2 regions of the Pseudalkalibacillus sp. R45 genome follow, and region 2 is predicted to be linked to the other one. Evidence: a T-box and tRNA genes for the amino acid it is inferred to sense, from the RefSeq annotation. Region 2 holds a T-box; the other holds one or more tRNA genes.
The links. The T-box of region 2 lies ahead of trpS (tryptophan--tRNA ligase). A T-box ahead of a tRNA ligase gene usually reads a tRNA of that ligase, here a tRNA-Trp.
Positions count from the first base shown of each region.

Region 1: it has a tRNA-Trp gene. The T-box ahead of trpS (tryptophan--tRNA ligase) is inferred to sense a tRNA for this amino acid. The anticodon was not compared.

Region 1 covers NZ_JBQQCL010000037.1:1,077-8,536, forward strand. Annotated here, with positions in the region: gene queG (tRNA epoxyqueuosine(34) reductase QueG) at 1-850, opposite strand, end outside; gene ACTWQL_RS24595 (ABC-ATPase domain-containing protein) at 980-2,686, opposite strand; gene ACTWQL_RS24600 (B3/B4 domain-containing protein) at 2,768-3,433, shown strand; gene ACTWQL_RS24605 (YqaE/Pmp3 family membrane protein) at 3,765-3,929, opposite strand; gene ACTWQL_RS24610 (phytanoyl-CoA dioxygenase family protein) at 4,132-4,983, opposite strand; tRNA gene ACTWQL_RS24615 (tRNA-Leu) at 5,524-5,608, opposite strand; tRNA gene ACTWQL_RS24620 (tRNA-Leu) at 5,637-5,725, opposite strand; tRNA gene ACTWQL_RS24625 (tRNA-Cys) at 5,738-5,812, opposite strand; tRNA gene ACTWQL_RS24630 (tRNA-Gly) at 5,877-5,951, opposite strand; tRNA gene ACTWQL_RS24635 (tRNA-Gln) at 5,957-6,031, opposite strand; tRNA gene ACTWQL_RS24640 (tRNA-His) at 6,039-6,114, opposite strand; tRNA gene ACTWQL_RS24645 (tRNA-Trp) at 6,141-6,214, opposite strand; tRNA gene ACTWQL_RS24650 (tRNA-Tyr) at 6,218-6,302, opposite strand; tRNA gene ACTWQL_RS24655 (tRNA-Thr) at 6,392-6,467, opposite strand; tRNA gene ACTWQL_RS24660 (tRNA-Phe) at 6,472-6,547, opposite strand; tRNA gene ACTWQL_RS24665 (tRNA-Asp) at 6,698-6,773, opposite strand; tRNA gene ACTWQL_RS24670 (tRNA-Met) at 6,884-6,960, opposite strand; tRNA gene ACTWQL_RS24675 (tRNA-Val) at 6,980-7,055, opposite strand; tRNA gene ACTWQL_RS24680 (tRNA-Glu) at 7,063-7,137, opposite strand; tRNA gene ACTWQL_RS24685 (tRNA-Ser) at 7,170-7,262, opposite strand; tRNA gene ACTWQL_RS24690 (tRNA-Asn) at 7,264-7,338, opposite strand; rRNA gene rrf (5S ribosomal RNA) at 7,351-7,460, opposite strand, start outside.
Region 2 covers NZ_JBQQCL010000017.1:3,837-28,106, forward strand. Annotated here, with positions in the region: gene ACTWQL_RS20130 (ABC transporter ATP-binding protein) at 266-1,252, opposite strand; gene ACTWQL_RS20135 (ABC transporter ATP-binding protein) at 1,252-2,271, opposite strand; gene opp3C (oligopeptide ABC transporter permease) at 2,291-3,307, opposite strand; gene opp3b (oligopeptide ABC transporter permease) at 3,307-4,236, opposite strand; gene ACTWQL_RS20150 (peptide ABC transporter substrate-binding protein) at 4,397-6,067, opposite strand; gene ACTWQL_RS20155 (DUF3899 domain-containing protein) at 6,490-6,852, shown strand; T-box leader at 6,900-7,150, shown strand; gene trpS (tryptophan--tRNA ligase) at 7,207-8,202, shown strand; gene ACTWQL_RS20165 (type 1 glutamine amidotransferase domain-containing protein) at 8,770-9,435, opposite strand; gene ACTWQL_RS20170 (YjbA family protein) at 9,517-10,278, opposite strand; gene ACTWQL_RS20175 (hypothetical protein) at 10,390-10,614, opposite strand; gene fabF (beta-ketoacyl-ACP synthase II) at 10,894-12,132, opposite strand; gene ACTWQL_RS20185 (beta-ketoacyl-ACP synthase III) at 12,157-13,092, opposite strand; gene ACTWQL_RS20190 (ComZ family protein) at 13,489-13,680, opposite strand; gene ACTWQL_RS20195 (BMP family ABC transporter substrate-binding protein) at 13,702-14,655, opposite strand; gene ACTWQL_RS20200 (NAD-dependent epimerase/dehydratase family protein) at 14,790-15,488, opposite strand; gene ACTWQL_RS20205 (hypothetical protein) at 15,796-16,539, opposite strand; gene ACTWQL_RS20210 (YjzD family protein) at 16,822-17,001, shown strand; gene ACTWQL_RS20215 (amino acid ABC transporter ATP-binding protein) at 17,276-17,998, opposite strand; gene ACTWQL_RS20220 (amino acid ABC transporter permease) at 17,995-18,651, opposite strand; partial or broken gene ACTWQL_RS20225 (basic amino acid ABC transporter substrate-binding protein) at 18,834-19,646, opposite strand; gene ACTWQL_RS20230 (YjzC family protein) at 19,803-19,982, opposite strand; gene ACTWQL_RS20235 (hypothetical protein) at 20,268-20,567, opposite strand; gene ACTWQL_RS20240 (undecaprenyl-diphosphate phosphatase) at 20,738-21,550, shown strand; gene ACTWQL_RS20245 (SLAC1 family transporter) at 21,572-22,693, opposite strand; gene ACTWQL_RS20250 (hypothetical protein) at 22,745-22,903, shown strand; gene moaD (molybdopterin converting factor subunit 1) at 22,965-23,201, opposite strand; gene ACTWQL_RS20260 (molybdenum cofactor biosynthesis protein MoaE) at 23,194-23,664, opposite strand; gene mobB (molybdopterin-guanine dinucleotide biosynthesis protein B) at 23,669-24,202, opposite strand; gene ACTWQL_RS20270 (molybdopterin molybdotransferase MoeA) at 24,190-24,270, opposite strand, start outside.

The DNA.
Region 1 (7,460 bases), on a different contig from region 2:
TGAATTCTCGGTTACTGATTGTCAGCAATGGTTTCAATTTCGGTTTTGCGATTTCTGGGTCAGGCTCCATTTCAGAATGATGATGAAAGTCTTTCCCTTTGTTTTCAGGGCAAACCTGCTGACAAGTATCACATCCATAAAGTCTGTTTCCAAGCTTTTCGCGGTAACGTTCTGGAAGAAACCCTTTCGTCTGTGTCAGAAAAGCAATGCACTTGTTCGAATCCAATTGACCGCCTGTTACAAGTGCACCAGTCGGACACGCATCGACACACTTATTACACGTACCACATTGATCTGTCATCGGTTGATCAGGTTCAAATGCGATCGTCGTAATCAATTCGCCTAAATAGACATAGGAGCCAAACTCAGGTGTAATGGTTGCACAGTTCTTCCCGCTCCAACCGATTCCAGCACGCTCAGCAACTGCACGATCCGATAACTCTCCAGTATCGACCATCGACACAACTTTCGCTTCTGGTTCTTGTTCCAGAATATATTGTTCCAGTTGTTTCATCTTTTCACGCAATACATCATGGTAATCTTTCCCCCATGAAGCCCGGCAAAAAATCCCTCTTCGGTCTTCCTTTGTGCTTCTCGGTGCATCCTTCATTTTTGAAGGATAGGCCAGAGCAATCGATAGGATCGATTTCGCTTTCGGAAGCAGTAGTTCTGGATGCGTTCGTTTCTCAATGTCCTGTTCTTCGAATCCAGATTGAAACTCGTTCTCTTGCTGTGTTCGAAGCCGCTCCTTCAATTCTGTGAACGGATCAGCTGTTGTAAAGCCTATTTTATCGATCCCGATTGATTTACTATATGCAATGACTCTTTCCTTTAACTGGGCACCTGTCATCGTTTGACCCCCTTTCTTAAAGAAAACTTGGTAAAGCCAAGCCTTAGCGCCGGCTGAGCCTTAGTTGCGCTTATACTGAAGAAAGTATTTTATATTTTCTTCAAGTGTAAAAAATTTCCATATCACCAACTACTGACGTATAGCTAGCGTCCTCAATCGATTCAATGCTGAAGCTAATTCTAACATACGCGGTCTTGCCAAGTCACCAGGATGCTGGTTGGGAAAGTCTGTAAAAGAAGCAAGCCCTTTTTCATTCAACTGGGTTTCAATTCGCTCCAAAAGTTCAGACACCGAATGTGAACCTAACCATTTCCTTTTCTCTACAAAATGAAGGATTTCAGTAATCGCTCTCGTTTGGCTTGCATCTGTCACCTGCTCAACAAAATCGATTTTGATATCAGTCGTACCGTACTGGATTGTATGAAGTCCTCTCGCCGCCACCTTCGATCGTTTCCCTTTCCTGCTATCGAGACTGGATGCTTGAGGCTTCCTTGACTGAACATCCCCAAAGCGCTCTCCACCTTCCCTTTTCCGGTTAGAAATCGAGTTTCGAGCGATGTCATTTGCTTCACTTGTAACGTCAAATGGTCGATATTGATCCATTAAAACCACCGTGTCCGCTACATCAAAATAATCACCAGAACCACCCATGACGAGCAAAGTGGAAACCTCATGCTCTTCATAAAGCTGCTTCACTTTATCAATAAATGGCGTGATCGGTTCTTTATCCTTTGATACAAGCTGCTGCATCCGTTCATCCCTGATCATGAAGTTTGTCGCACTTGTATCTTCATCTATCAATAATGCACTAGCCCCAGCCTCCAGGGATTCAATAATCGTAGCTGCCTGTGACGTACTACCGCTTGCATCCTCTGAAGTGAATTGAGTTGTTGTTTTTCCATATGGTAAGTTTTGAATGAACGGAGAAATATCCACACTTGTAATTTTACGTCCATCTTCTGAACGGACTTTCATTGCATTTGGGTCTGTCAAAACGTACTCACGACCGTCCCCGCTGATATGATCATAAATTCCCCGCTCGATCGCTTTAAGCAACGTACTCTTACCGTGATACCCTCCGCCGACAATGAGAGTAATACCTTTCTGGATCCCCATCCCCTGAATCGGTTCTTTTCTGTGCGGCACAGGTATCGAAACACTTAAAGACTCTGGTGTTTCAAATGCGACCACATCATCTGAACGTAGTGGGCGGTCACTGATCCCACTCTCCCTCGGTAAAATCGATCCTTCAGCTATAAACGCAACAAGGTTGTTTCCTTTCATAAACTCCCGAATCGCATCTTGTTGATCGCACAGTTCGATTGCTTCCACAACGGTATCGTCTTCTAATGAGAAAATCGAGTCATTTAATACCTGTGGAATGATCGTAAACAACATCTTTTCTGCCTGTTTTCCGAGCACTTTCCTTCCTCTTGCTGGTAGTCCTATTGAAAGACAGATAATGACCGTATTTGACGTCAGCTCGACAGCAGTGCGTTGCAATACTTCCTGAGCCGGGCGGTCGATTGTTATAACTCCGCTTTTACCCGAACCGCCTGCTTGTGTCTCCTGATTCCGAATCGTACTCGCTACACTTCGAGCAATCGTATCTTCAACTCTAACCTTACGGGAAGGCGTCGATTCCCAATCTTCCCTTAAAATTGTTTTTGATTTTGGTACCTCTAACCTGATCTTGGAGGGGGCTGCAAAAGGATCTCCCTGCACGTGATCGATATGGAGGGTGAAGTCATCAAATCGATATTTTCCCCGGATGTCTTTATACGCTTTATAACCCTTACCGTCAATCCTTTTCAGAATGTCTCTCAGCATGTCCATAAACGTAAGCACTCCTTTTTCAGTTGCAAAATCTATTATGGTACACTATGGTAAAATACATAAGTTCTTGAGGTGATCAGAATGAAAATTACCGTCTCTGATAAATTGAAGAAGCTTGTTCCAGACTTTAAAGTCGGTATCATCCAATACTATGATATCACGGTTGATGAATCACCTAAAATGTTAGCTGGCCGCCTGCAGTTATTCCAGGAATCACTAATGCTTGAAGCAGAAACAAAGCCAATTCCAACGATCGAACCTATCCAAGAATGGCGAAGTCTGTTTAAAAAAGTCGGGACTGATCCTTCACGATACCGCCCATCCTCAGAAGCACTTCTCCGACGGGTGTATAAAGGGTACAAGCTGGGCTCGATCCACTCTGCAGTTGATACGAATAACTTTTTCTCACTACAATACCAAATACCACTCGGCATCTATGATCAATCACATATTGTTGGAGATGTGAAAATTGATATCGGTTCTGACGATGACTTCTATGAAGGAATCAATGGCCGAGACGTCAATATGGAAGGTAAAATCCTGACCAGGGATGATAAAGGTGCTTTTGGAAGTCCGATTGTCGATTCGAAACGTACAATGGTCACTGAAAAGACGAAGCAAGCCCTTCATATCGTCTATTTTCAACCTTCTTTAACAGAGGAGCACGCAATTGAAATGCTCCAGGCTATCGAGAAAATGTTCATCCAGATTCATGGAGGTACAGCTGAAGTAGATATCATCAAGTAAAGAAAACACAAAGTTCTTTAACAGACCCAATAAAGAAAACTTGGCAAAGTCAAGTGTTAGCGCAGGCTGAGCCATTAGTTGCACTTATACTGAAGAAAGTATTTTAATACTTTCTTTAAGTGAAATAAAAAACGCAACACCCCGTTTCCGAAAAACGAAGCACTGCGTTAGACATGTTTTATACATTATAAGTACAACCGTAAGAAATTATGTACAAAACCTCCTAAAAAGGAGGTTTTTTTCACATTTAAAGAAAGTATAATACTTTCTTCAATATAAGGGCAACTAAGGCTCGACTTTCAAAAGGCTTGGCCTCGCCAAGTTTTCTTTATCAAGCGATACTTTCTGTGCTTCCCTTATTTACAACCAATAAAGCATGAACTGCACCAGGTATCCACGCGATGATTGTAAGTATGACATTGATCAACGTTTGTGATTTGCTACCATGTAGAAATACAGCAAGAGGTGGAAGCAAAACAGCTAATAGATAACGCATTATTTCAACCTCCTTATCTGTTGTACTTCTAGGGATACCCGCCTACGGACAAGTGTAAACAAGTAAAATGTTTACAGTAAAAGCAATTACGATATATAACTGCCGTAGGGAGTTGGTAAGAACAAAAAAAGTCGGGAATGAACAAATTTGTTCATTCCCGACTTTTTTCTTATCGTTTATCAAATATATATAGTTTTGGAGTTTATTTAGCGTATTGTTCCAATTTATACTCACGCTTAACCGGGGAACCAATTTTCTCATTGCGTAAGAGACGTTTTGCTTTTTCGGATAGATTATCATATGTCTCTTGCGGAATTGAAATGCTCCCATTTTGCGGCGCATTAGCTGCAGATTTATAAATCAGCGCGATGTTAGTTCTAGGTTGCTGGGATTGATTTGGAGTACCTCGATGCCACATTCTGTCATCCCTAATCATGATAGATCCTGCAGGCATCAACGCCTTGAAAGAATGCATATGTTCTGCAAGCTTAGATTTGTCGTAAGCATTAGGCCCATACCAGTTGTCAGGGTGTAAATGCGTCCCTCCCGGCCATACTTCCATTGGACCATTGTTTTCAGTTACCTCAACAAGTGGGAAGTTGACAACTAAATTAATTATTGGCAGGTTTACCTCACATCTGTTACCATATCTCGAACCAGTATCAGCATGAACGTCTTGCGGAGTTTTTCCTCCTTGTACTGAGGTATTCGTATGGAAATAGTTTAGAACACAATCATCGCCTAATATCTGATCTACTACATCTGTTACAAATGGATGAGCAATGATTGATTCATCACAAAATGGTTCCTCGAATGGTAAGTCCATACCTACATGGTTTGTGCCATTATGAAAACCATCGTTAGGATTGAGATTACGCTCCTTCATATAAGACTCTAACATATCTCCAAATTTGTTATTTAAGTTTTCTACTTGTTCTTTAGGAAGTACTCCTTCAAATAGTACATAACCGTTTGTTTTAATCAAATTAACAGCTAACTCCACAGTCTCCGGTAGCAGTTTCCCAACAGTAATTTCTTCTGCACTAATTCTCATTTGTTTTCCACCATCCATTTAATTTTTGTATATTCCTTAAAAATTCATACAAAAAACTCTTGCCATAGTTTAATCACCCGTAATCCATACAAGTCATGCGTCTACACTTCTAAAGTATATAACTCTTGATAAGTGGATTTGGATTCACCCCTTTTTTTAATATGTTGATAGTAGCACAATAGAAATAATGATACTATCAACAATTCATAATAGTTTGTATATTTCATCAATTAAGTTTGGAGTGTGTAAATTGAGGTCCTGGAATTTTAACTTGCATGAACCATTAAACTTTATGAGCATATTCTTCTATGTATCAAAAAGCTATTTGGTCGCACTTCATTCTCTTCTCTGCGTATAATGGATGGCATCGGATACATTGTACACGTATCCCAATGTGGTGAACTCGATCAGTGCACAAGATTTGAAGTGAATTTGTCATGTGAATATCATTTATTGAAAATAACAAAAAAACGCTTTCCTACAAACTGTAGAAAAACGTTGAAATTTAATTAATTCTTCTGTAATTGATGGTAATAAAAATGGTACCGGTGGTCGGGGTCGAACCGACACTCCGTGAGGAACACGATTTTGAGTCGTGCGCGTCTGCCAATTCCGCCACACCGGCATGTGTCTAATATAACATATTTAATTAATGGTGCCGAGGGCCGGACTTGAACCGGCACGGTAGTCACCTACCGCAGGATTTTAAGTCCTGTGTGTCTGCCAATTCCACCACCCCGGCTGGGTAGTTAGATGGAGGCGGCACCCGGATTCGAACCGGGGGATAAGGGTTTTGCAGACCCGTGCCTTACCACTTGGCTATGCCGCCATACTTGTATGCTTGATACGAAAATGGAGTACTATTTTCGGCAGTTCATTGTTATTAAAATTAATGGAGCGGAAGACGGGATTCGAACCCGCGACCCCCACCTTGGCAAGGTGGTGTTCTACCACTGAACTACTTCCGCGAAATTGGCTGGGCTAGCTGGATTCGAACCAACGCATGACGGAGTCAAAGTCCGTTGCCTTACCGCTTGGCTATAGCCCAACGCATATGGGGCGACTGATGGGAATCGAACCCACGAATGCCGGAACCACAATCCGGTGCGTTAACCACTTCGCCACAATCGCCATAATACAATTTTAGAAATATAAATTGGCAGGGGTAGTAGGAATCGAACCCACACTGGAGGTTTTGGAGACCTCTGTTCTACCGTTAAACTATACCCCTAAATGGTGGAGGGGGACGGATTCGAACCGCCGAACCCGGAGGGAGCGGATTTACAGTCCGCCGCGTTTAGCCACTTCGCTACCCCTCCAAAAGAGACAATTTATATTTTAGTACAGATTACAAAGTGATTCAAGACCTAATTTCAGGAACTAGAACCAACCTTTGCCTAAATGTAAATGGTGCTGGCCAGAGGACTTGAACCCCCAACCTACTGATTACAAGTCAGTTGCTCTACCAATTGAGCTAGGCCAGCAACATGGTGGCTCGAGACGGAATCGAACCGCCGACACGAGGATTTTCAGTCCTCTGCTCTACCGACTGAGCTATCGAGCCATTAAGTTAAATACAAAGTCCGTCGGTTTCCCTGTCCCTTTCTCTACAAGTTAATGCTGACGCTTTTTGCTGCGTCGGGACTACTCGCTGATCATTCAACGATGAACCGCTCGTGACTGAGCTATCGAGCCAAAATGTATTTTTAAAAAATGGCGGACCCGACCGGATTCGAACCGGCGATCTCCTGCGTGACAGGCAGGCATGTTAACCCCTACACCACGGGTCCAGCACAATTCATTATCATAGTACAATGAACTTAAATTGGTTGCACCCCTTCGGGTACTCCATATGTTCATTGAAAGTACGAAATCTCAACGTTGGACAATGAACTTAAATTGGTTGCGGGGATAGGATTTGAACCTACGACCTTCGGGTTATGAGCCCGACGAGCTACCAGACTGCTCCACCCCGCGACAATAATAGTATATGAAATGGTGGAGGATGACGGGATCGAACCGCCGACCCCCTGCTTGTAAGGCAGGTGCTCTCCCAGCTGAGCTAATCCTCCAAATAGATGGTGACCCCTACGGGATTCGAACCCGTGTTACCGCCGTGAAAGGGCGGTGTCTTAACCACTTGACCAAGGGGCCGATAAAATTATGTATTACAGATAGGTATCTTATGGCGGAGAGCGAGGGATTCGAACCCTCGGTACGGGTTTAAACCGCACACACGATTTCCAATCGTGCTCCTTCGACCTCTCGGACAGCTCTCCGTGGCTCCACAGGCAGGACTCGAACCTGCGACCGATCGGTTAACAGCCGATAGCTCTACCACTGAGCTACTGTGGATCGAAATAATTAGCCCGGCGACGTCCTACTCTCACAGGGGGAAGCCCCCAATTACCATTGGCGCTGAAGAGCTTAACTTCCGTGTTCGGCATGGGAACGGGTGTGACCTCTTCGCCATCGTC
Region 2 (24,270 bases):
CATACTGTGCATAGTTTCTCATACTATCGTAGTGTGTTTTCATATAAATTACAACTATTTTAGATAAAGAAAACTGGTAAAGCCAAGCCTTTGGCGCAGGCTGAGCCATTAGTTCCTCGAAAAAGCAATTGGTGCTTTTCCTTCGTGCGGTGTATTGCTTCTGAAGCCGCCAGCTTGTGCGCTTATATTGAAGATAGTATTTTTATACTTTCTTTAAATGCGATAAAAAACGACCTCCCTTTACGGAGATCGTTTTTATAACAAATTAATTTTCTTTCAATTCTTCATCATAAAGGTGACAAGCTACATAGTGACCTTCTCGTGCTTCCTGCCACTTTGGAACCACTTTCGCACAGACGTCCATAGCATGAGGACATCTTGTACGGAAACGGCATCCGCTAGGTGGCGATACTGGAGATGGTACATCACCTTCAAGGATGATACGCTCACGGCTTCGCTCAAGTTCAGGATCTGGAACAGGAATCGCAGATAATAGAGCTTGCGTATATGGATGCAAAGGCTCATTGTACAGCGTATCACTTTCAGTAAGCTCTACAAGGTTACCAAGATACATAACTCCGACACGGTCGCTGATATGCTTAACCATTGACAGGTCATGCGCAATGAACAAGTATGTCAGACCACGCTCACGCTGCAGCTTTTGCATCAAGTTGACTACCTGCGCTTGAATCGATACGTCCAAAGCTGAGATAGGTTCGTCCGCAATGATGAAATCCGGATCTACTGCCAACGCACGTGCAATCCCGATCCGTTGACGTTGTCCACCACTGAATTCGTGGGGATAACGGTTCGCATGTTCTTTATTCAGACCTACAGTTTCAAGAAGTTCATGAACACGATTCAATCTTTCTTCTTTCGTCTTCGCAAGACCATGGATATCAATACCTTCAGCAATGATGTCTTTTACAGTCATCCTTGGATTCAATGATGCATATGGATCCTGGAAGATCATCTGCATCTTTCTATTGAACTCTTTCAACTTCGCTTTATTTTTCTTACCATGGACATCTTCACCGTTGAAAGTGACTGTACCATCAGTCGCTCCGTACAAACGGATGATCGTTCTTCCAGTTGTCGATTTACCACAACCGGATTCACCAACTAGACCTAACGTTTCACCTTTATAAATGTCAAATGAAACATCGTCTACTGCCTTCAACATTTGTCCTTTACCCATGTTGAAATATTTCTTAAGGTTCTTTACTTCTACCAATTTTTCTCTAGTTGCCATTATCTTGCACCTCCAACAGATGCCTCTACAGGCTTTTCAACTTTAGGTGCTCTTTCATCCAATAACCAGCAAGCAGCCTTATGCGTGCCGGAAACTTCTGTAGCATCAGGCATATGTTCTAAACAAACCTTCATCGCATGCGGACAACGCGCCGCAAAAGGACATCCTTTCGGAGGATCACTCAAGTCAGGAGGTGAACCTGGAATGGCGATAAGTTCGCTTCCAGCAGCACCTAGCTTAGGCATTGAAGCTAACAGTCCCCAAGTATAAGGATGCTTTGGTTTATAGAAAATTTCATCAACTGTACCTGTCTCAACAATTTGTCCACCGTACATGACGGCAACTCTTTGAGCCGCATTCGCTACAACACCAAGGTCATGTGTGATCAAAATGATTGCAGTTCCAGTTTTATCTTGTAAGTCCTTCATTAAGTCAAGGATTTGCGCCTGGATTGTTACATCGAGTGCAGTAGTCGGTTCATCCGCAATCAAAATTTTCGGATTACATGCCAGCGCAATCGCGATGACCACACGCTGTCTCATCCCACCAGAAAATTGGTGAGGATATTGCTTCAAGCGAGCTTCTGCATTCGGAATTCCAACTAATTTCAATAGTTCAAGTGCACGTGCTGTCGCTTGTGACTTCGACATCTGCTGATGGATCCGAAGTCCTTCCATGATTTGTTTACCAACTGTCATCGTCGGATTCAATGAAGTCATTGGATCCTGAAAGATCATAGAAATTTCAGAGCCTCTGATCTTCTGCATTTGACGTTCAGAGTATTGTGCCAGATCTTTCCCCTGGAAGAGAATTTGTCCTTCTTTAATTCTACCAGGCGGGTTAGGGATCAATCGCATAATACTTTTGGACGTAACGGATTTACCTGATCCAGATTCACCAACAATCGCCAGGGTTTCTCCTTTTTGCAATTTGATATCGACACCACGGACGGCTTGTACTTCACCGGCAAACGTGTCGAATGATACATGTAAATTCTTCACTTCTAAAATGTGTTCCATCCTCTTCACCCACCTTCTATTATTCTCTCATTTTCGGATCGAGCGCATCTCGTAAACCATCAGCAACAACGTTGAATGCAATCATGATCAAACTGATGATGATTGATGGATAAATCATCATATGAGGGAAAATCTGCATGTTACGATACCCTTCTTCAATCAACGTTCCTAATGAAGCCAGTGGTGGTTGCAAACCTAGACCGATAAAGCTTAAGAATGCTTCGAAGAAGATAGCAGCTGGAATCGTAAACATCGTATTGATGATGATGACACCCATCACGTTCGGGATCAAATGCTTAGAAATGATTTTGTTATCCGATGATCCCAACGTTCTAGAAGCTAAGACGAATTCTTGACCTTTCAGCTTCAGCATCTGACCACGAACGATTCTGGACATTCCAATCCAACCGGTTATCGTCAAGGCCACTGTTATCGAAATGATTCCCGGATCGAGTACAAGTATCATCAAGATAACGACAACAAGGTTTGGAATGCCGACCAGGATTTCTACTATACGTTGCAGGACGTTATCGACACGACCTCCGTAATATGCTGAGATTCCGCCATAGATAACCCCGATCACCATATCGATCGCAGCCGCCAATAAAGCGATATATAAGGATATACGAGTACCTTGCCATACACGTGTCCACAGGTCGCGTCCAAGTCCATCTGTACCGAACCAGAAATACGTTCCTTCTTCTATGCCCTTCATTTCATACATATCATTGCCCATGTCATCTGTTCCATCCATAATTCCCAGATTTTCAAGCCCAGGAACTTTAGCAGGAAGGTTTGCACGAGTCAGTTTCTGATCATCAAATCCAAAATCATTCATCATAGGTCCGAAAATTGCAAGGATAGACAGAGCAAGTAGAATGATACAACCTACAATGGCAGATTTATTTTTCTTCAGTCTCATCCAGGCATCTTGCCAGAAGCTCAAACTTGGACCAGCTATTTTTTCGCTTTTTTCACTGCTGATATTAGCAGGTTGGAAAAGCTCGTCATTTACATAATTTTCACGTTTGCTCATCAATCTTTCCCCCCTGCTAAACGGATCCGTGGATCAATGACTCCATAAAGGATATCAACAATCAGTATTACAAGGATCAAAAAGAATGAGAAGAACAATGTGGTTCCCATAATGACAGGATAATCATTTGTTTGGATAGAACGGACAAACTGCTCTCCTAGTCCAGGTACTGCAAAGATTTGTTCAACGACCAATGTACCAGTCATCAATCCAACTGCAAGTGGTCCTAAAATTGTGATCAATGGAATCATCGCATTACGGATACCATGCTTGAATACAACAGCAAAACCACTTACACCCTTTGCTCTTGCAGTCGTGATAAAGTCCTGATTCATGACCTCAAGCATTTCGGTTCGTGTAAATCGTGCTGCAACTGCGATTACGAACACCGATAATGCAAACGTTGGCATTATTGAATATTCCCATCCTTCCCAGAATGCAACAGGGAACCATTGTAGTTTTACACCGACATAATATTGTAGTAGCGCTGCGAATACAAAACTAGGAATCGACTTACCGATTACAGCGATGAATGTCGCACCATAATCCCAAATCGTGTTATAGCGGATTGCAGAAATGATACCAAGTAAGATACCGAATATTGCCCCGAATATGATTGATTGAAGCCCAAGCTGGGCGGATGGACCAATACGATTCATGATCAAACCCATTACATCTCTGCCTTCATATTGAAATGAGATCCCTAAATCTCCAGTTACTACATTTGCCATATATTTAACATATTGAACAGGGACGGGGTCATTAAGTCCGTACTTTTCAAGAACAATCGCTTCTTGCTCAGCCGTTAGCTTTGCCGCGTTACTTAAAGGTGTACCCGGCATGATCTTCATTAAGAAGAAAGTGGCTGAAGCAATGAGGAACAGGGTGATAAACATAAAGATCACACGCTTAATAATATACCCTTTCATCCTCTTCCACCTCCATGTATGCCTATTTGTCTGTTGAAGAAGTTTATTTCGTTATTTTCTGAAAACTATCCGATAACAGGGAAAAAGAGAGTATACGTCATTCAGGCGACATATACTCTCCTGATACTCTCCCTTTACTGACTAAAGTTTAAAGTTGATCTTACTTTTCGATGTAAGCCCACTTATAGCTGTAGTCAGGCCCAAATGAGTTTGTGTATACGTTCTTCACGTATGGCTGCCAAAGTTGCGCACGTGCACGTTGATAAAGTGGTGCAAGTACTGCTTCTTCTTCAATCAAGATCTTTTCAGCTTCTAACATTGCTTCAAAACGCTTCGCAGGTTCAGTAGTCAATGTAGTCTTAGCGTCTTTGACAAGCTTGTCATACTCTTCATTAGAGAATCCAGTCTTGTTATGACCGCCATCAGTCACCCACATGTCGATGAATGTCATAGCGTCTTGATAGTCAGGACCCCAACCACCGTTTTGCAGGTCGTATTCCATTTTCTCATCAAGTTCTAGACGTTGTTGGAATGGTACACCTTTCAACTCGATCTTCAAACCAGGTAGGTTCGTTTCAAGTTGGTTCTTCATGTATTCATCCATTTTCTTAGCAACTTCAGAGTCTCCACCAAGGATTTCTAAAGTGATCTCTTCCTTGCCAAGTGCTTCTAAACCTTTTTCCCAATGTTCTTGTGCTTTTTCAACATCATGAGTTACTAGGTCCCCGTTCATTTCACGGAAGTCTTCACCAGATTCTGGGTGAGACACGAATCCTTTTGGAACGAAGTAATTTGCAGCAAGTGATCCGTTGTTCAAGATGACGTTTACAAGGTCTTCCTTGTTGATCGCCATTTGGATCGCTTTACGGATATCAACATTTGCAAGATCTTCACGTTCTTGGTTCATCTTAAGATAGAACATTACCGGCTCTTGGAATGTCTTATAATGGTCATGCTCTTTGTACTTGTTTACATATTCTGAAGAAAGACCTACACGATCGACTTTACCAGTTTCGTAAAGGTTGACTCCAGTAGCAGTATCTTTAACAACTTTAACGTTGATTTGTTCTAACTTTACAGTTTCAGCATCCCAGTAATCAGGATTTTTCTTAAGTACCCAACCTTCTTCATGTTTCCATTCAGTAAGTGTGAATGGGCCATTATAGATAAGATTGTCATCTTCAAGCGCATATTGATCGCCTTGCTCTTCAACGAATTCTTCGTTTTGTGGCAAGAATGTTGCGAATGTAGTCAAGCTTAGGAAGTAAGGAACAGCTTGCTCAAGCTCAACTTTCAATGTTTTCTCGTCAACTGCTTCTACACCAAGCTCTTCTGGCTTCATTTCGCCAGCCATGATAGCGTTAGCGTTTTTAACGTCGCCTAGAATGAAGTTGTACTGAGATCCTGTATCAGGATTTACAGCTTTTCTCCAAGAGTAAACGAAGTCGTTAGCAGTTACAGGCGTGCCATTAGACCATTGAGCGTCACGAAGTTTGAAAGTATAAGTCTTACCATCCTCACTCATTTCGTGGCTCTCAGCCATACCTTCTACAGGCTCACCGTTTTCTCCAAGACGCATAAGACCTTCCATTGTCTCTGCCATAACTTGGAACGCTACAGCGTCAGTTCCCATTACAGAGTCCATAGTCGGGATCTCTGCAGATTCAAGTATGTTCAATACTTGAGGTACATCTTTGTTACCGCTATCTTTTCCATCCTTGCTGTCTTTTTCGCCGTCAGCGTTATTTCCGCCGCCGCCGCTACATGCAGCAAGGAACATGCTCAACACTAATGTTAGTGTTAAAAGCAATGACCATTTTGACTTTCTCATGTCTTAATGACCTCCCCTAAATATTGGTGAAATTATGCGAACGTTGTCCTCAGAAAATGTCAGATTTTTTAAGGAATTCCGTTCACATTTTGTATTATACAAGTTTTCACAAAATTTTGCATGCACTTTTTTAATATATTTTACAAAAACCCTATGTTCATTACGGTTTGATAACAATAATTAGGACTTTATACCTACTTTAAAATTCGGTATTTTTGGGTAGGGAGTGCTTGAAAATAGAAGTTTTTGCATAGAAAATACACCAAAGAGCTGATGTAATGGTATTTTTCGTTAACTGAAATGAATGGAATATGCAATTGTCATTTATTATCAAATGTTCTGACATATTACACGGGGTTTAACGATGTAAAGGTATTGCTACGATAAACACCTATCGTGTATCATCAATACGAGGTGACATAATGCAATTGATTAGACGATCAACATATTTATTAGCAATTTTACTCGTAATAGGTACTGGTTTTATGTATTTTTACTACGACAACATTACAGTTGTAACATTCATAAACTCTGTTTTCCTGATTTCGATGCTCTACATCATGCTAGGTGGACTTATGTTCGTTACAAGGGGCGGATTCTTCGATGCATTCACGATGAGTTTCAGAAAGTTCATGAAGAAAGGTACGAAAATGGGAGAAATCATGGATGACGTCGAAAATATGCAATTACCATCAGAAGCGTTTGAATACACCTTTTCAGAACCATTGCTGCTTACGGGATTGCTCGGATTTTTGACAACTGTATTGATTTCTTTTGCCATATGATATTGCAAATCGAATTCCGATTGTATATACTATCGATAATAAAATTTGTTCTTGCGATGAAGAAGAAGAGTACACTGAATTCCCCTTTTAAGAGAGTCTGTGGTTGGTGTGAACAGACAAGGTCATCAGTGGAATGGGCTTCTGAGCTATCAAACCGAAACATTTTGGAGTAGGCTTTGACGTAATGTCCTGACGTTATCCAGGGCACTCTGTACTATAGGCTAATGTCTATACGCAGAGATCTGAGTGATTCTTTATGAATAATTCTGGGTGGCAACGCGGTGCAATCGTCCCATAATGGACGGTTGTGTCGCGTTTTTTATTTTTTTCACAAATATTAAGGAGTGATTATTCATGGCAACAATCTTTTCTGGTGTAAAGCCGACAGGAATCCCGACACTTGGGAACTATCTCGGCGCATTGAAACATTTTGTAACCTATCAAGAGGAGCATGATTGTTATTTTTGCGTGGTGAATCAACACGCTATCACAGTCCCCCAAGATAAACTGGAACTTAGAGATAACTCCAGGAAATTAGCTGCGTTATATCTCGCTAGTGGAATTGATTCGGACAAATCAACTTTATTCATCCAATCCGAGGTCCCTGCCCACACGAAAATGGGATGGATCATGCAATGTATCTCCTATATTGGAGAACTTGAAAGGATGACGCAATTCAAGGACAAATCGCAGAATCGGGTTGGTGTTTCTTCAGGACTCCTTACCTATCCTCCTTTGATGGCGGCGGATATCCTGTTGTATGGGACGGACATCGTACCTGTCGGAGACGATCAGAAACAGCACCTTGAATTAACCAGGGATTTAGCTGAACGATTCAATAAACAATATAATGACATCTTCACCATACCAGAGGTGCATATCCCTAAAGTTGGCGCAAGAATCATGGATCTCGGAGATCCAACGAAAAAAATGAGCAAATCTGATGAGAATTCGAGTGGTTTCATTTCTATGCTTGATGATGAAAAGATAATCCGCAAAAAAATCATGCGAGCGACAACGGATTCAGATGCAACTGTAAAATATGACAAGGAAAATAAACCTGGTGTCGCAAACTTGCTCACAATCTATTCACTCTGTTCTGGAAAATCAATAGAACAAGTAGAGGCAGAGTATGAAGGAAAAGGCTATGGAGACTTTAAAGAAGGTGTTGCGGAAGCAGTAATCGGCCAACTCAAGCCTATCCAGGACCGTTACTATCAATTACTTGATTCCGATGAACTCGATGACATCCTTGACAAAGGTGCAGAGAAAGCTGCATTCGTAGCCAACAAAATGCTCGCGAAAGCTGAAAGGGCAATGGGCTTAGAACGTAAAAGGAAAAAGAAGTGATAAAAGGGATGATCGTTGCGATCATCCCTTTGCTTTATTTGATTTATAGAAAAGGCTCTTTTCTAAAAGATTGTTGCTTGTGAGTCATTTTTAAAAACTCACCTTGTGCTAGTTGATTGGAGAGCAAGGTGCGAGACTCCTCGAAAATGAAAATCGCATTTTCTTCGTGCGATGAAACGCTGCCGAATCTTACCTTGTCCTTGTCCTACGGGATCAGCGTGCCTACTACCTGAATAATCTCCTCGCAAGGCATGCGACGAGGAAGCTCGCTTCGACAGGACTTTCTTGTAGACGCAGGAGCACAAAGGCTTCCTTGAAAAGGAGACTCCTGAGGTCGCAAGGCGACGAGTGGTCTTACCGCACACCCCGTGGAAAGCGAGCATCCTGGAGCGGAAGTCAACGACTTTTAAAGAAAACTTGGCGAGACCAAGCCTTTTGTAGGTCGAGCCTTAGTTGCCCTTATACTGAAGAAAGTATTTTATACTTTCTTTAAGTGCAAGAGCAACAAAGTTTGCGAAAACATTCATAGAAAAGAACTATAACTACCCACTTTGCCAAGCCTTTTCTTTATTCATTCAATGCTTCAATCATTTTTTGAGCTGTACTTTCACTTGACATTGGGTTTTGCCCAGTTACGAGGTTGCCATCTCTGACTGAAAAATCATTCCATTTATCTCCGCGGACGAACTCTCCACCCTTTTCTCTAAGTGTTGTTTCAAGTAAAAAGGGCATTTCTTCAACCAGTTGCATTTCTTTTTCTTCTTCATCGGTAAAACCGTTGACCTTCTTCCCTTTTACCAATGGGGTACCATCCTGGTAAGTAACATTGACTAACCCTGATGGTCCGTGGCAAACCGCTCCAATCACTTTACTTTCATCAGCCATTTGGCCGATAATTTTTTGCATTAATTCATTATCTGGAAAGTCGAACATCGTACCATGTCCACCTGGTAAAAACACGCCGTGATAATCTTCATTCAGGTCACTTTCAGATAGCTTATCGGTTTGAGTCAATTTGTCCTTCGCCTCAGCGAATTCCTGCTTCTCTTCTTCAGGAATACTATTTGGATCAAGTGGAATCTGACCACCTTTTGGACTCTTGACCGTTATGTCATACCCTTGATTTTTAAAAAGGTTATATGGTACAGCAAATTCCTCTAACCATAAACCGGTTTCCTTTTCATCATTTATTTTATCTGCATTCGTTACAATCATAAGGATTCTTTTAGACATGATATACCTCCTTGTAGTTAAATGTACATCTGACAGTTCCCTTCAACCAACGCCGCTAAACGTAAAAAGAGCTGATCAGTGTCAGCTCCTCTGTTGGTTTACATGTGTTCCTTTTTCTAATTCCCATATTTTTTCAAAGTAAGGTTGTCCTTTTATCAGCCGTTCACAGATCGACTGATGCTTTGATGTCCACCCCTGACATACTTCATTATAGAGTGCTCTCCATGCTTCATCAAAACTCATCATCTGGATGTCTGTATACTTTTCCGGTATCCATTCTGTGTACCAATATCTGGCTTCAGCTGTGTTGCCGCTCGTATACATCTGGTCAAGGGCCATGAATAACAATTGTTTCAACTGTCGTTCGCGACGTGTCAGACCTTTCATGTCATTAGGGTCTGGGGATAGGATATGGTATTCCTTTTTTTGTTCATTTGTAGAATCGAATGTGTATTTCTTTGGATCCAAATCTTCAGCCATTTCATATACCAATTGTTCTTGACGCGGAATCATCCTGCTTTTACGGATCGGAATTTTATATCCCATCGTATCTACAACAAGACATTTCTTTCCGTCCGTCGCAATCATGCAATACTCGATTTGTTCTCTCTGGTTGTTTTTGCGGATATAACTCTTGTTTTGCACCTCACGTAACAGTTCCTCAGGTAATTCACTCAAGTCATTTTCTATGTAGTTTAACAGAGGTGATTCCATCTTGATGATCGGAACTTGATCGAGAAGCTCGATGAAGTCTTCCTTCCGCCATTCATGGAATTCACAAACATTATAACCGTTCTCTTCGCCTTCGAACCAGTTTACCCATACGTCTCTTAAGTACAACATGTATACCCCTCACTTTACAGGATTTACTGTTTTGTTAAAATCAGTATAGTCAGAGGGCTACAAATTTATTCTTTTATCACACTTTTTTTAGTCGACAATTGTACATTTTCGTCAATTTTCATCGTTTTTATTATGAAAGGAAGGTAAATAGATACTACCCCACACCAACAGCAAACCGACTATGAATAAAATGGACTCAACTCTCGTTAGGATGAAGGCCAAATAATTAACAAATCCATGGCCGGTTGTGATCAAATTTAAAAAGGCGATCAAGCTTACCCCGCCTGAAACAGCAAAGCTGAATCCTAATAACAGTAAGAATAGTCGAAAAATCAAAGCCCTCATCTCCCATTAGAGTGCTTGTATACATATGTTAATTCACTATATGGGACATGTAGTCAGGTTATGACAACTATTCATTGCTAAGTTTCTACTATTATAATGTGTGCACAAAAACCTTACATAAATTCAAGCTCTAAAGAAAACTTGGCAAAGCCAAGCCTTGGCGCAGGCTGAGCCTTAGTTGCTCTTACATTGAAGAAAGTATTTATACTTTCTTTAAATGTAAAAAAGCTGATAGGATGCGAATCCTATCAGCTTTGCATTATATACTTATTAATCCGTATATCGTTTGAATAATAGCGCTACGTTATGTCCTCCAAAACCTAAGGAGTTACTCATGACTGCATTGACCTCAGCTTTTCTTGCTTCATTCGGTATATAGTCCAAATCACATTCAGGATCAGGCGTTTCGTAATTGATGGTCGGTGGCATGATATTGTTTTCAATCGCTTTGATTGATAGCACCGCTTCAAGCCCGCCTGCAGCACCTAACAAATGCCCTGTCATTGATTTCGTTGAACTGATCGCAAGCTTTTGCGCGTAATCACCGAATACCGATTTGATCGCCATTGTTTCATATTTATCATTAAAATCAGTGCTTGTACCATGGGCGTTCAAATAATCGACTTCACTAGGAGACATCCCTGCATCCTGCAAAGCGATGTTCATCGCACGTACGCCTCCTTCTCCTCCTGGAGCAGGAGCAGTAATATGGTAGGCATCACCCGTTGCACCATATCCTACAATCTCTGCATAAATTCTAGCTCCGCGTTTTTGAGCTGATTCCAACGATTCAAGTACTAGTATGCCAGCACCTTCACCCATTACGAAACCATCACGGTTTGCATCAAATGGACGGCTAGCAGAGGAAGGATCCGTATTGAAAGATAATGCTTTAGCAGATGAGAATCCAGCCAGGGCCATGCTTGTGATAGGCGCTTCTGTCCCGCCGGTGATCATTACATCGGCATCGCCACGTTGAATCGCTTTAAACGCATCTCCGATGGAATTCGCTCCCGATGCACAAGCCGTAACCGTACATGAATTGATTCCTTTTGCACCGAGCATGATTGATACCTGACCTGAAGCCATATCCGGGATCATCATCGGCACGAAGAAAGGACTGACACGGCGTTGCCCTTTTTCCATGAAAACCTGGAATTGCTGTTCATAGGTTTCCATCCCGCCGATTCCAGAACCGATCCACACGCCTACTCGATCTGCATTATCATCTGTGATGGTTAAATCAGCATCTTTTACAGCCATCTGCGTAGCTGCAATAGCAAATTGAGTAAAGCGGTCCATCTTCCGTGCATCTTTTTTATCCATGTATTGTGCAGGGTCGAACTCAGTCGCTTCCCCAGCTACTTTTGCAGGGAATTGATCCTTGTCTCTTCTTGTCAGTTCACCAATTCCTGACTTTCCATTGATAATATTCGTCCAAGTCGTCTCAGTATCATTTCCGAGTGGAGAGACTGTACCCAGTCCTGTAATGACAACTCGTTTATTCATAGTCTAATTCAGCTCCTTAAAAAACTATTTTCCCCATCTTAACGCTACTGCACCCCAGGTCAATCCTCCGCCAAAACCTACGAGTACAAGTACATCTCCATCTTTTATCTTACCTGTTTCCCTAGCTTCGACCAAGGCAATCGGAATTGAAGAGGATGATGTGTTTCCAAACTTTGCGACAGTGGAGGCCATTTTTTCTTGAGGTAAACCAAGTCGTTCCCGTGCAGCTTCCATAATGCGGATATTCGCTTGATGTGGGATTAAAAAGTCTACGTCCTCTTTTTGTAGTCCAGCTTTTTGAACGACTTTCATGGAGGATTCAGGCATTTGTCTGACAGCGAACTTGAATACCTCACGTCCATTCATATAGAGGTGATCGCCGTTTTGAAATAAATGTTTTGCTCCAGAACCATCTGAGCCCATATCGAACGATAAAATACCCTTCTCATCAGATACGGGTGCAATGACTGCTGCCCCTGCCCCATCCCCAAATAAGACAGCGGTATTCCGATCTTCCCAATCCGTTATTTTTGATAACTTTTCAACACCGATGACAAGTACGTTTTTATAAGTATCAGTATCAATATATTGCTTTGCCGTTATCATACCATAAATGAACCCGGCACATGCTGCACTGATATCCATAGCTACTGCATTATGTGCTCCAAGCCTTTCTTGGATTAGACAAGCTACAGAAGGGAATCCATAATCACCAGTTACTGTAGCGACTAGAATCAAATCAATATCCGCTGCGTCCAGACCAGCATCTGCCAACGCTTCCTTTCCAGCTCTTTCTGCCATATGGGATGTATCCATATCATTATCTGCTATTCTTCTTTCTTCGATTCCAGTTCTTGTACGGATCCATTCATCAGATGTATCGACGATCTTTTCAAGGTCTGCATTGGTCATCACACGTTCCGGGACATATCTGCCAATTCCGATTACGCCTGCATTCATTTTATTACCCCTTTTTGTATGACTTTTCTTAGTATCTTATATTATGACTTGGTACTAATTTTAATCCAATATTTCTATATTGTCTAGTTATTATCATTGGTTTTTATACGATGGATGTGTTAATGATGGAAAAATTCGCACTTTGATAAATCCGGAAACATTTAGTGAAGGTGACAGCACGATGGTTTTTATTGTGTTCCTGTCTGAAGTTGCACCATCTTCGGACACCTTCGCGCTCATTTCCGGTGTTCCTGTCTGAAGGTGCACCGTCTTCGGACCCTACAAGAAATTCCTAAAATAAATATACATTATAAAAGACCTTCTGCAATTTTCATGCTGAAGGTCCCACAGGTTATGTATTTTGTTTCCTATGTATTAAGTATGGCTGAACGATTCTTACTCTTCTTCAGATGCGGCTTCTGTTCTTCCTAGCTCATATGCGTCATTCATCACATTCATCAGCATGTTAAGTAAAGGTTGGATGTCTTCCATTGATAATTGTATACCTTTATCTTCCATCATCTGTTTCGCTTCAGGTAAATGCGTCATCGCAATTTGCATGAACTTCATATTTCTCTCTTGATTCATAAGGTTTATCCTCCAATGAAATTATGGTTGTGGGAGTTTGCCAGTTTCTTTATATTCCTTAACTAATGTGTTTATCTTATCTTGAAGGCCATTCGGCACTTCATCACTGAAAGGCGCGAGTGATATCACATCCTCCTGGAAATCATAATGGATATTTCCATTCCGGAGCTCTCCCTCGTCATACTTCTTAGCAATCCTGACATAGAGACGATCGACATGTTGGACTGTACTTGTCAAAACGGTTTGTTCACCTAGATCGGCCATATCAGAGATAAAACCGATTGCATAATTACCTTGCTCCTTGATCCGTTCGATCACTGGTACGGTATATCCATCACCTGCAGGATAAAAGACGTCGACACCTTGTCCTGTCATTTCCCTTAAAATGTTGAAAGCTCTATTCGTATCCTCCCAGTCTTCGACAAATTCAATATGTGTTTCTACGTTTTCATTATAAACGCTGGCACCTTCGTGGAATCCTGTTACTTCAGGCTGCCAGGGAAAAGCTGCGATCATACCGATTTGACCGGATTCAGTCATCGCACCAGAGATCACCCCTGCAAAATAACCCATGGCATACGAATCGAAATGTATACTCGTTATTCCCTCACCGCTTACTTTTCCATTAAAGCTAACGAAATGCATATCGGGAAATTCCGATTTAATTTCCATGAATAAAGGTGCATATAACTTTCCATGGCCAAATACAAGATTCACATCATTTTTCTGAAATTCTCTGACTGCTGATAGAACTTGTGCTTTTGATTTAACTTCTTCACGATAATATACTTCCTTACCGAGTTTTTCTTGAATTTGAAGTAAGCCCTTATAACCTTTCGTACCCCACCCTTTATCGGTAATGGTATCTTCAATCAAAAGTCCAACGCTCTCTAACTCTCCGGTATTCAGTGCTTGCTGACACCCTGAAAGAGATAGAAGGGAAATTGCAATCAGGAAAGGGATGATTTTTGCCATTCTTTTTTCCTCTCCTCTTTACTGCCAAGACATTATTACTATTACTAGTATAAACGATACATATGATTTCGAAATATTACAAGAGTACTAAATCACTCTACAAACGGTCCGGCATGAAAAAAACGTTGTCATCTTTATTCGTATAGGGTAATAATTTTATCGGATTGTTCTCCCTTCATAAGTTGATTACAAGAAATGATAAACTTCTCTTTCGTTATTGTAAAGGCACTACTGATTTCTCTATTCTGGTCCGAAACTCCTGCTTTTTCCAGTTTATCCACCGTAAAACACCTTTCTTCAATGGAATTTCTGCAGCCAGATACCCTGGGAATCCTCATAATATGATAATTGACATCAAAGGCTTTAGCTGTTTCAGTAAAGTACGTTTCCTCCGTCCACATCAATGTGCCATACAAGCTGTTTGGCTGTGGTGTTCGATCGGCTGGATATGGAGGTCTGCAATTTCCATATACATCGGTTGTAGAAATAAGGATGATTTTACTATTTTGCTCTGCTGCATATTGAATGACCTTTCTCATATTTTTTTGTTGGTTTTGCAGGATTTTTTTCAACTCCGATAACTGGTTCGTCTTTGGCGAAGTTTGAGCGAGGTGGAAGATAGTCTTTGGCTGTTCAATATCATCCCAATCAACCTCTTGGATCGGCAAGTTATAGAAATGGAATAAGGCATTCCTCCCGATTAGATCGAGGCCGACATGTCCTTCCCTATCTAGATGATCAATCCCATATACATCAATCTCATCATTTAAAAATTCGTTACAAAGAAGCATTCCAAGCTCACCAGCCACTCCAGTAATCAAGATATTCTTCATAATAACGCGCCCTCCATTTTCATACAGTCTATTACTAGCTTATTTTTAGGTTTTGTTAAATAATACTGTTGATTTCTTTCAGGTTTAATTGAATCGAAATTTGCGACACTCCTGCGTGAAAAACGAGCCAGGCGAGATCGCACCGTTTTAAAAATCCCCGTTTCTTCATGGATTACAGAGTCCTTATACCTGACCTTCGGAAGCTTTATGTATTGATATAAACATGAATAAGATCAACCAGATTAACAGTAGAATCCGTTCCCGTTGAATTCCATTCGGAATGACTTCTCTATACACTGGTTGATCACTATAGTTCAAGCTCATTTTTTTGATAGAAATTCTTCACTTTGTTTGCGAGATCGTATTTCCCCCCAGGCAACTGCAGCGTCAGTGCGATCGGGGCTCCTAGATCTTCCCTGAATTTTTCATAAGCACGGCTATGTTTTATAAATGAATACGGCGTTCCCTGCATATTGTGCCAAATTTTCACCGGTGCTTTGGAAGGGTAGTCGTACATTCCTTTATCCTTCACCAAAAACAACGTTGCTTCATCTTCGGACATGTCATATGCTTTTCTGACTTCCCTATGAAACTGCTTATAAAAGAGTTTTTGCTCCATTACGGCCTCAGCATGGACTTTCAAGCTGAAACATGGATTCATGAAGGCTACAGACCGCGTGAGATCTTCATGATGATACATCCATTTAACTGCAGATAATGCTCCCATTCCTTCAGCAAACACATGGATTCTGGAATTGATGATTTCTTGCTTCAGGATTGTATGATACATTCGATGCAACAGCTCGACACTACAATCATTCCCCCAATGCCGACCATATAAATTAGAATAATAAACGGTATATCCATAACGGCACAGTTCCTCGATAAATTTCCTCCGCTCTGGATGCTGCAACCACGAGCTTGTTTGGTTTGTCACATAATGATTCGTATCTCCTATTATAAGGATTGCAAAACCATTAGGCTGTTCTGGAAGATGAATAATGGCATGCTGATCATTCGTTTTTATAAATCGGTGAGTGGTTATACTCAAATTCATCACACCTTATTCTTACATTCTAAGTTAATGTATGCGAGAAAAAGAAAAGAGAACAGGTTTTTCACCCAATTTTCTTATGCTTTGCTCAGTATAGGCTACTAACAATAAAAGATGAACTTTTTTTGGAAGTTTCGTGAAAACGTTTTGATAGAAGGCAAGTTGTGCTACAATATGAATTGGATAAAAAACTCGGCCTTTGCCAAGCCTTGACAAAGGCTGAGCCTTAGTTGCACTTTTTAAGTGTAAATTGCTACATATTATTCTTGAGGTGATCATATGCGTTACATTTGGACAATAATCTGGGCACTATTGTTGAGCAATATGGCTTTCTATGTACTAAGCTCAATGCAAGGCGGCCATTATAGCTTCGGCCTAGCATCAGTAATCGGACTTATTTTTTCTGTATTCGTATTTGTACTCGGAGATGCAGGAATTAAGGACGAAACAACAGAATAATGTTTGTGTAGTGAAAGTGGCTCAAAAGCGTAACAGCTTTTGGGTCATTTTTGGTTTTAGCTATCTTTTCTCATTATGTATAATAGTTGCACTTGCACAGGACGTGGTGGCTTTTAGTCGAAGATCCTTTAAAAGAGTGTGGGGTTTCGCTTGGCCCGCTTTTCCGCAGGAGGGTCGTGAATTTCGTTTAAATCATCAAAGCCCCAAGCGGTATGTATATACTTTCTTTAAGTACAAATAAAACGAGACTGATTTTAACCAGTCCCGCCTTCTTTCATAGTATTTTACTTAAAAATGATTGGGTCCGTTCATGCTGTGGATCTGAAAACAGCTTCTTCGGCTCGTTTTCTTCTACTATATATCCTTCGTCCATGAAGAGAACGCGATCTCCGACTTCTCTAGCAAAGCCCATTTCGTGCGTGACCACAATCATTGTCATTCCTTCTTTGGCCAGCTGCTTCATAACCTCTAAAACCTCACCGACCATTTCCGGGTCCAGTGCAGAAGTCGGTTCATCAAAAAGCATGATTTCAGGTTCCATCGCCAGTGCTCTTGCAATGGCGACCCGTTGCTTCTGGCCACCCGAAAGTGAATTTGGATATACCTCCGCTTTTTCGGATAATCCTACTTTTGCAAGTAGCTCACGTGCTTTCTCCTCAGCTCTTTTCCTATCCCATTTCCTTACTTTCATAGGTGATAAGATGATATTTTCCAACACCGTTCTATGTGGGAAAAGGTTGAACTGTTGGAACACCATTCCGACATCCGTTCGCAGTTTATTGATATCCGTTGATTTTGCAGTAATATCAATGCCTTTTATATATACTTTGCCATCGGTTATGGATTCGAGCAGATTTAGACATCTTAAGAAAGTGGATTTCCCCGATCCAGACGGCCCGATCACACATACAACTTCTTGCTGCTTTATCTCAGCACTTATGTCTTTTAACACCTCTAGTGAACCAAATGATTTCTTTAAATTTTGAACTTTTATCATTCCGTAGATAATCTCCTCTCGATGTAGTTTAAAATTGTACTGACTGTTAGTGTCAAGAGAAGATAAATCAGTGCAACAGTAAGATAAGGCTCCCATGCCCGGTAATATTGCCCTTGCATCGCTCTCCCCCAGTACATCAATTCAGGTGCCGCTATGATTGCCAGGATTGATGATTCTTTTATCAGAACAATGAATTCATTCCCTAACGGAGGAATCATACGTTTAACAGCCTGTGGCAAAATAACATATCGCATCGATTCGTAATAATTCATCCCTAATGAACGTGATGCCTCCATCTGCCCTTTATCAATCGATTGAATTCCAGCTCTGAAAATTTCTGCAATATATGCCCCTGCGTTTAAAGAGAGCCCTAAGACTCCTGCCAATATCGCATTTGAATCGCCAATCAGAAGCGGTACAAACCCAAAGTATATCAGTAGGATCTGTACAAAAAAAGGGGTTCCCCTGAAAAACGTGATGTACCAATCAAGTGGATACCTGAGAACGCGATACGGCGAAAGTTTCCCCAATCCTATCAATAAGCCTAAGACCGTACCAATCAAGATGCCGACAAATGAAAAACCAATCGTATAAAGTGTTCCCCTTAAGAAATATGGTGCATAGTCAATTATCAAATCATATCTGAATTCCATAAACCTCTCCCCTTGGATGTCCTGTTTATTAAAGAAAACTTTGCAAAGCTAAGCATAGCGCAGGCTGAGCCTTAGTTACCTTTATATTGAAGAAAGTATTTATACTTTCTTTAAATGTAAAGAAAGGGCTGACAAGCAATGTGTCAGATCACTCCAACACCTGGTCAGCCCCTTTACTTGATTTATTCGTTTTCCATCTGCTGTTTCAATGCTTCAAGATCTGGTTCATCACCGAACCACTCTTTATAGATTTCTGCATATGTTCCATTCTCGATGACTTCTTTAACAGCTTTATCGAAATCCGCTTTCAAGTCGCTTCCTTTCGGGAACATGAGTCCATAAAATTCTGATTCGAAATTGTCTTCATCACTGATTGTCTTCAGCTTTTTATCAGGATTGTTTTTCGCATATTCTAGTACGACACTGTTATCCGCTACTACCGCGTCGACTCCTCCCTGAACCAACTCCATGATCGCAAGTGTATTATTATCGAACTTTTTGATATCTTTGTGATTTGAACCAAGAATTTTTTCCACAGCAGCTTGTCCAGTCGTACCATTTTGAACAGCTACTTTTTTCCCTTTCAAATCTTCAGCACCTTGGATATCGCTATCTTCAGGTATTAAAATCATATTTCTTGATTCAAAATACGGTGTTGAAAAATCATAGGTCTATTTACGATCATCATTGATAGTGATGGCGGAAATTGCAATATCAGCCTTTTCTCCCTGAATCTCTACAAATAGCGGATCCCAGCCGATATTTTTATATTTCGGCGTATAGCCTGTTTCTTCCATCACGGCATCCATGAAATCAATATCAAAACCAACAATCTTATCACCTTTCATATATTCAAAAGGTGCATAAGCTGCGTCTGTGACAACTTCTAATTCCTTATTTTTGTCACCTGAACTTTCCCCACTGCCTCCACATGCAGCCAATATGGTAAGTAAACCGATAAGCATAAATAGAAACGGACCTTTAATAATCTTCATTGTTGCCTCCCCCAAATGTTTAAATAATTACGACCGACTTTCTACTCTCTCCTTTTTATAATTTTCTAAATTTTTAATAATTTAATTCTAGTATTAAAGTCCGTTAATTTCAACAAAAAAATTGAACAAGTATTCATATTTGATAACTTGATTAGATCACGGCTTTCGTTTATATGTCCACTTCCGGTTATGATTACTTGTTTCCGGAAATGCGTCGCCTGCATGCAGTTTGATTTCTTTCGGGTTATTCACCATGCTCCCCGTCTCTCCTATCTCAACGTAAACGCCATTGTTTGGTGCTTTCTGCCCAGGATTGAACTGATGATTCTGTCCCATTCTAAATCCCTCCTTTTTATCAGTAGGATAACCTCCTCATTAAAAATTAATCGAGATGAATTTCTCGTAATGCACTTTCCGATGAGAATTCTTAGAAGCATTCCCTCTGCTCGCATAGGCGTTAATTACAACACGTGATGGCTTTAGTCGAAATTCCTTAATTCGCTGGGGGTCTCGCTTGGCTTGCTATTCCCGCAGGAATGTCGTGAATTTCCCTTGTCAATCCACACTTACACTTTTTACAGAACACAAAAAAAGCCACCTTGTCGTGGTGACTTTCAACTCTTAATATGGAACCAAAGACACAGCCGTCAGGAAATGCAGAGGCAAGATGATCCGTTCAAACCCTAACCCCGGCTCAGGAAATCCTAAATATTGTCTAGGTTGACTCATACCAGGTTTTTTCTTGTATTTGACTTCTATGATTAAGTATATATTCTGTTTATCAACCTTTTCGACATACCCCTCATACACTTTCCCATCCATCATATGACACTGTACATACTGATTTATATGCTTCTTACATTGTTTTTGCATCATTTGGTTATGCTTGTTTAAAGCTTTCATATATTTACGATAAGGCACGATCTTCCCCCCTCACATTTTTATGATATTCACACAGAGTTAAAAATGTGTAAGGACAGGTTAATGATAAATGTCACGAATTATCTCTTTACTAGTTAACTCATTTATTGTTTAATGACTACATGTGCTTTTGAAAAGAAACAGAGATATATTATTCGGAGGAACGTTAAATGGATCAATTTTTTCTACTTTTGAAATATGCTTTTTTTGGATTTGTACAAGGAATTACTGAACCCATCCCCATATCATCCAGTGGACATCTTGTCTTTGCTGAAAAAATCCTGGATATACATATCGAGGGATTCAGTTTTGAAGTCTTCATGAATTTCGCATCGTTACTTGCTGTTCTAGTGATCTATCGAGAGGATCTTGTTAGGCTTACGACGAACGGCTTGAATTTTACGATGACGAGAGATCGAAAATATCGAGCAGACTTCATGTTCATTGTCTATCTGATCATCGGAACGATTCCTGCTGCAGTCATTGGTATAGTAGCGGAGGATTTCATTTCTGCGAATTTGAAGGACATTAAGGTTGTCGGAGCATCCTTAATCGTCACCGGTATTGCGCTATGGTTGATCCGAAACCTTCGTGGGCGTAAATATGATCAAGACCTATCGATTAAGGACGCACTGATTGTCGGCCTTGCCCAGGCGGTAGCACTAATTCCGGGAATCAGCCGTTCTGGGGCAACGATTGTGGCCGCAATGGGACGTGGCATGAAACAAGAAACAGCACTGCGGTATTCATTTCTGCTATACATCCCGGTAAGTGTCGGAACAATGATCTTAAGTTTTGGTGATATAAAGAACGACCCGCTGCTTGATCAATTATTGATACCGTACCTTGTAGCCTTTCTGATTTCATTTATCGCCTCATACATTTCATTGAAGTGGTTGATAGGGATCATGGCTAGAGGGAATCTGAAATACTTTGCCATCTATTGTTTCATCGTCGGACCATTGGTGATTTTATTCATGTAGTTGAATAAAAAAGCGCTGAGCTTAATTGCCCGGCGCTTTTTCTGTTGCCTTCATTAGTATTGGATATCCCATGATCAATAGTTGGATGATCGTCAAGAAGATGATAACAGGTCCCAGTATGAGGAGACTGGCATCAACAACACTTAAATACCCATCATTGATATGGATCAGAGGCTTACATATTGTTGTAAAGTAATAAAACATACCGAATGTGAAAATTCTTGCCCATTGAGATGGATGATACACATAAATACCTTGACGGATACCTAAGAGTTTTATCCGCTCACTTGCCCGGTACAATTCCATCCACTCAACAATAAGAAAAACAATGAAAACAAAAAGCCAATAGAATCCTATAGAGCTACCGGAAGCACCACTATTCAGCCAGGCTACTCCTGTGATTGATAAAGCCCCATGCACTATACAATTCGTATTTTTCCAATCATCAACAATTGTCCATGTCTTCCTAGCATATCGAATAATCAGGACCCCAATGCTGCCCAAATAAAATAGGATACCTATACTTATCAAGATTAGCTCTACCGTCTTCAATAGATCAAATGTCCATTCCATCACGATCACGACGGATTGTGTTGCTACAACTGTTAACAAAATGCCACCATGTACCTTTTCTAAATCCATTTTAGAAAAAATGATCTTTCGGAATGTGTAAATTGATAGTACTGCATATCCTACCCAGAGAAAAGCAGCCAAGACAGCGATCAATTTGGACACAAAGGGCTCATGCGGATAATAAAAGAGTACAGAAACCCCTACTACTGATGTAGCGGCTACCCATGTTCCATGCAAGAAAGCATGATTGGCATCTTGAAAGCTCCATTTGTTGAAGTTCTTGATATAACTAATCGAGATTTGAAGCCATAAACCAATCAATAAAAATGGAACGACTTCAGGTTCTTGAATCAGATTGACGGTATGAACCGGCCCTAATGATACGATACCTAAGCCCATGATCAGAGCTCCTTTACTGGGATCTTCTTTCCGTATAAATGAAGAAACAAGTAAAGCCCCTGTAAAATAGCTTGTGATGATAAATAGATAAACCAAATTCGGGTTTGTATCAAGATAAAAGAAAATATAAACTAAGAATGATAGAATGACTGGCATTGTTTGTATAAACATTGTCAACTAAACCTCAAGACTATTTATGTGTTTTTTTTAAGGAGGATGGATATGAAAGAATATATCGGAAAGTGCGAGATTTGCAACAAGCCGATTTACTGTATGGATGGCTTTTTCAATGGAATCAAAACAGAAACAGGCGTATGCTGTTTTGAATGTGATAAAGAAAACTTGGCAAAGCCAAGCCTTAGGCGCAGGCCGAGTCAATAGTTACACTTATACTGAAGAAAGTATTATAATACTTTCTTCAAGTGTCGAAAAAGAAATCTACTTAACCACCGCTAACTGGCGGTAATAACGCGACTGTATCACCTTCACGGATGACTTGGCCGGGATTGTTTACAAATTCTTCATTGACTGCAACCATCACATTCGAAAGGTCCAGTTTAGGCTCCGTTTCACGAATATGGGCTATTAGTTGATCGACCGTCACTTCCTGTTTCTCAACAGAAAGCTCGCTTTTTCCGACTTTTTCCTGTAGTCCGGCAAACAATAATACATTAATCATTAAGATGCTCCTTTCCTGGTTTTCCTGAAGGGTATTCCGTCTTTTCCAGCTGATCACCGATCCACTTTTCGCCATCTTCCCAATGTTCTTTTTTCCAAATCGGGACGATCTCTTTGATTCGTTCAATCGCATAGCGGCTCGCTTCATAGGAATCTGCCCGATGCGGAGTCGAAACCGCAATGACGACAGCAATATCTGAAATATCCAACCGGCCGATCCGATGGACAATTGCTACACGCGCTTCATTCCAACGAGAATTGATTTCTGAACCGATTTGCTCTAATTTCTTTTCAGCCATCGGAATATAAGCATCGTATTCAAGGAAAAGTGTCCGCTTCTCATTCGTCAACTCCCGTACAGTGCCGATAAACGTATTGATCGCCCCGGCATGAGGGTGGACCACCTTTTCAACGACTTCATTTACGTCGACCGGTTCTTTTGTAAGGTAAAAGTGTTTAGACATGAATTCACCTCCATTTTAAAAACTCTTCTCTTAAATACTTCGTGAATTCTTCAGCTTGATTGAAATCCAAGCTGAAGAGCCTAGAGCTTTCCTTCGGTTTACAGCCAACAACTCCAATGACATTTTCACAAACCTCGAGTAATGACTCCAGCTCTTGTTCATTTCTTGATATGAGGAATTTTTTATAAGGAGCCTTTTTGTATCCTTCTACCAGGATAAGATCCAAGGGCATTTGCTGATACATCGATACAATTTTTTCGAGTGGGATGGTGCCTCCTCTTTCATTCACCTTCAGATGGAGGACCCCTTCCCCTTCTACTGTGGTCATGTAGGCGCCTTCATTCTGAAATTGGGCTGTATCTGTGTGTTCAGGTTCGGTTGTGTCAGGCGCTCCCCCATGTCCATGATGTTTGATGACGCCTATACGGTAACCCTCTTCTGATAACTCCCTGACGATTTTTTTGATGAAGCTCGTTTTCCCACTTTTTTTATAACCCGTTATTTGAATAACAGGAATCGGGTTATTTACACTTTCCATGGATTCAGGTCACTTTCATGGTTGAATAACAGGACATCCACTTCATCCCCTGTTTGAAAGCCTCTCGT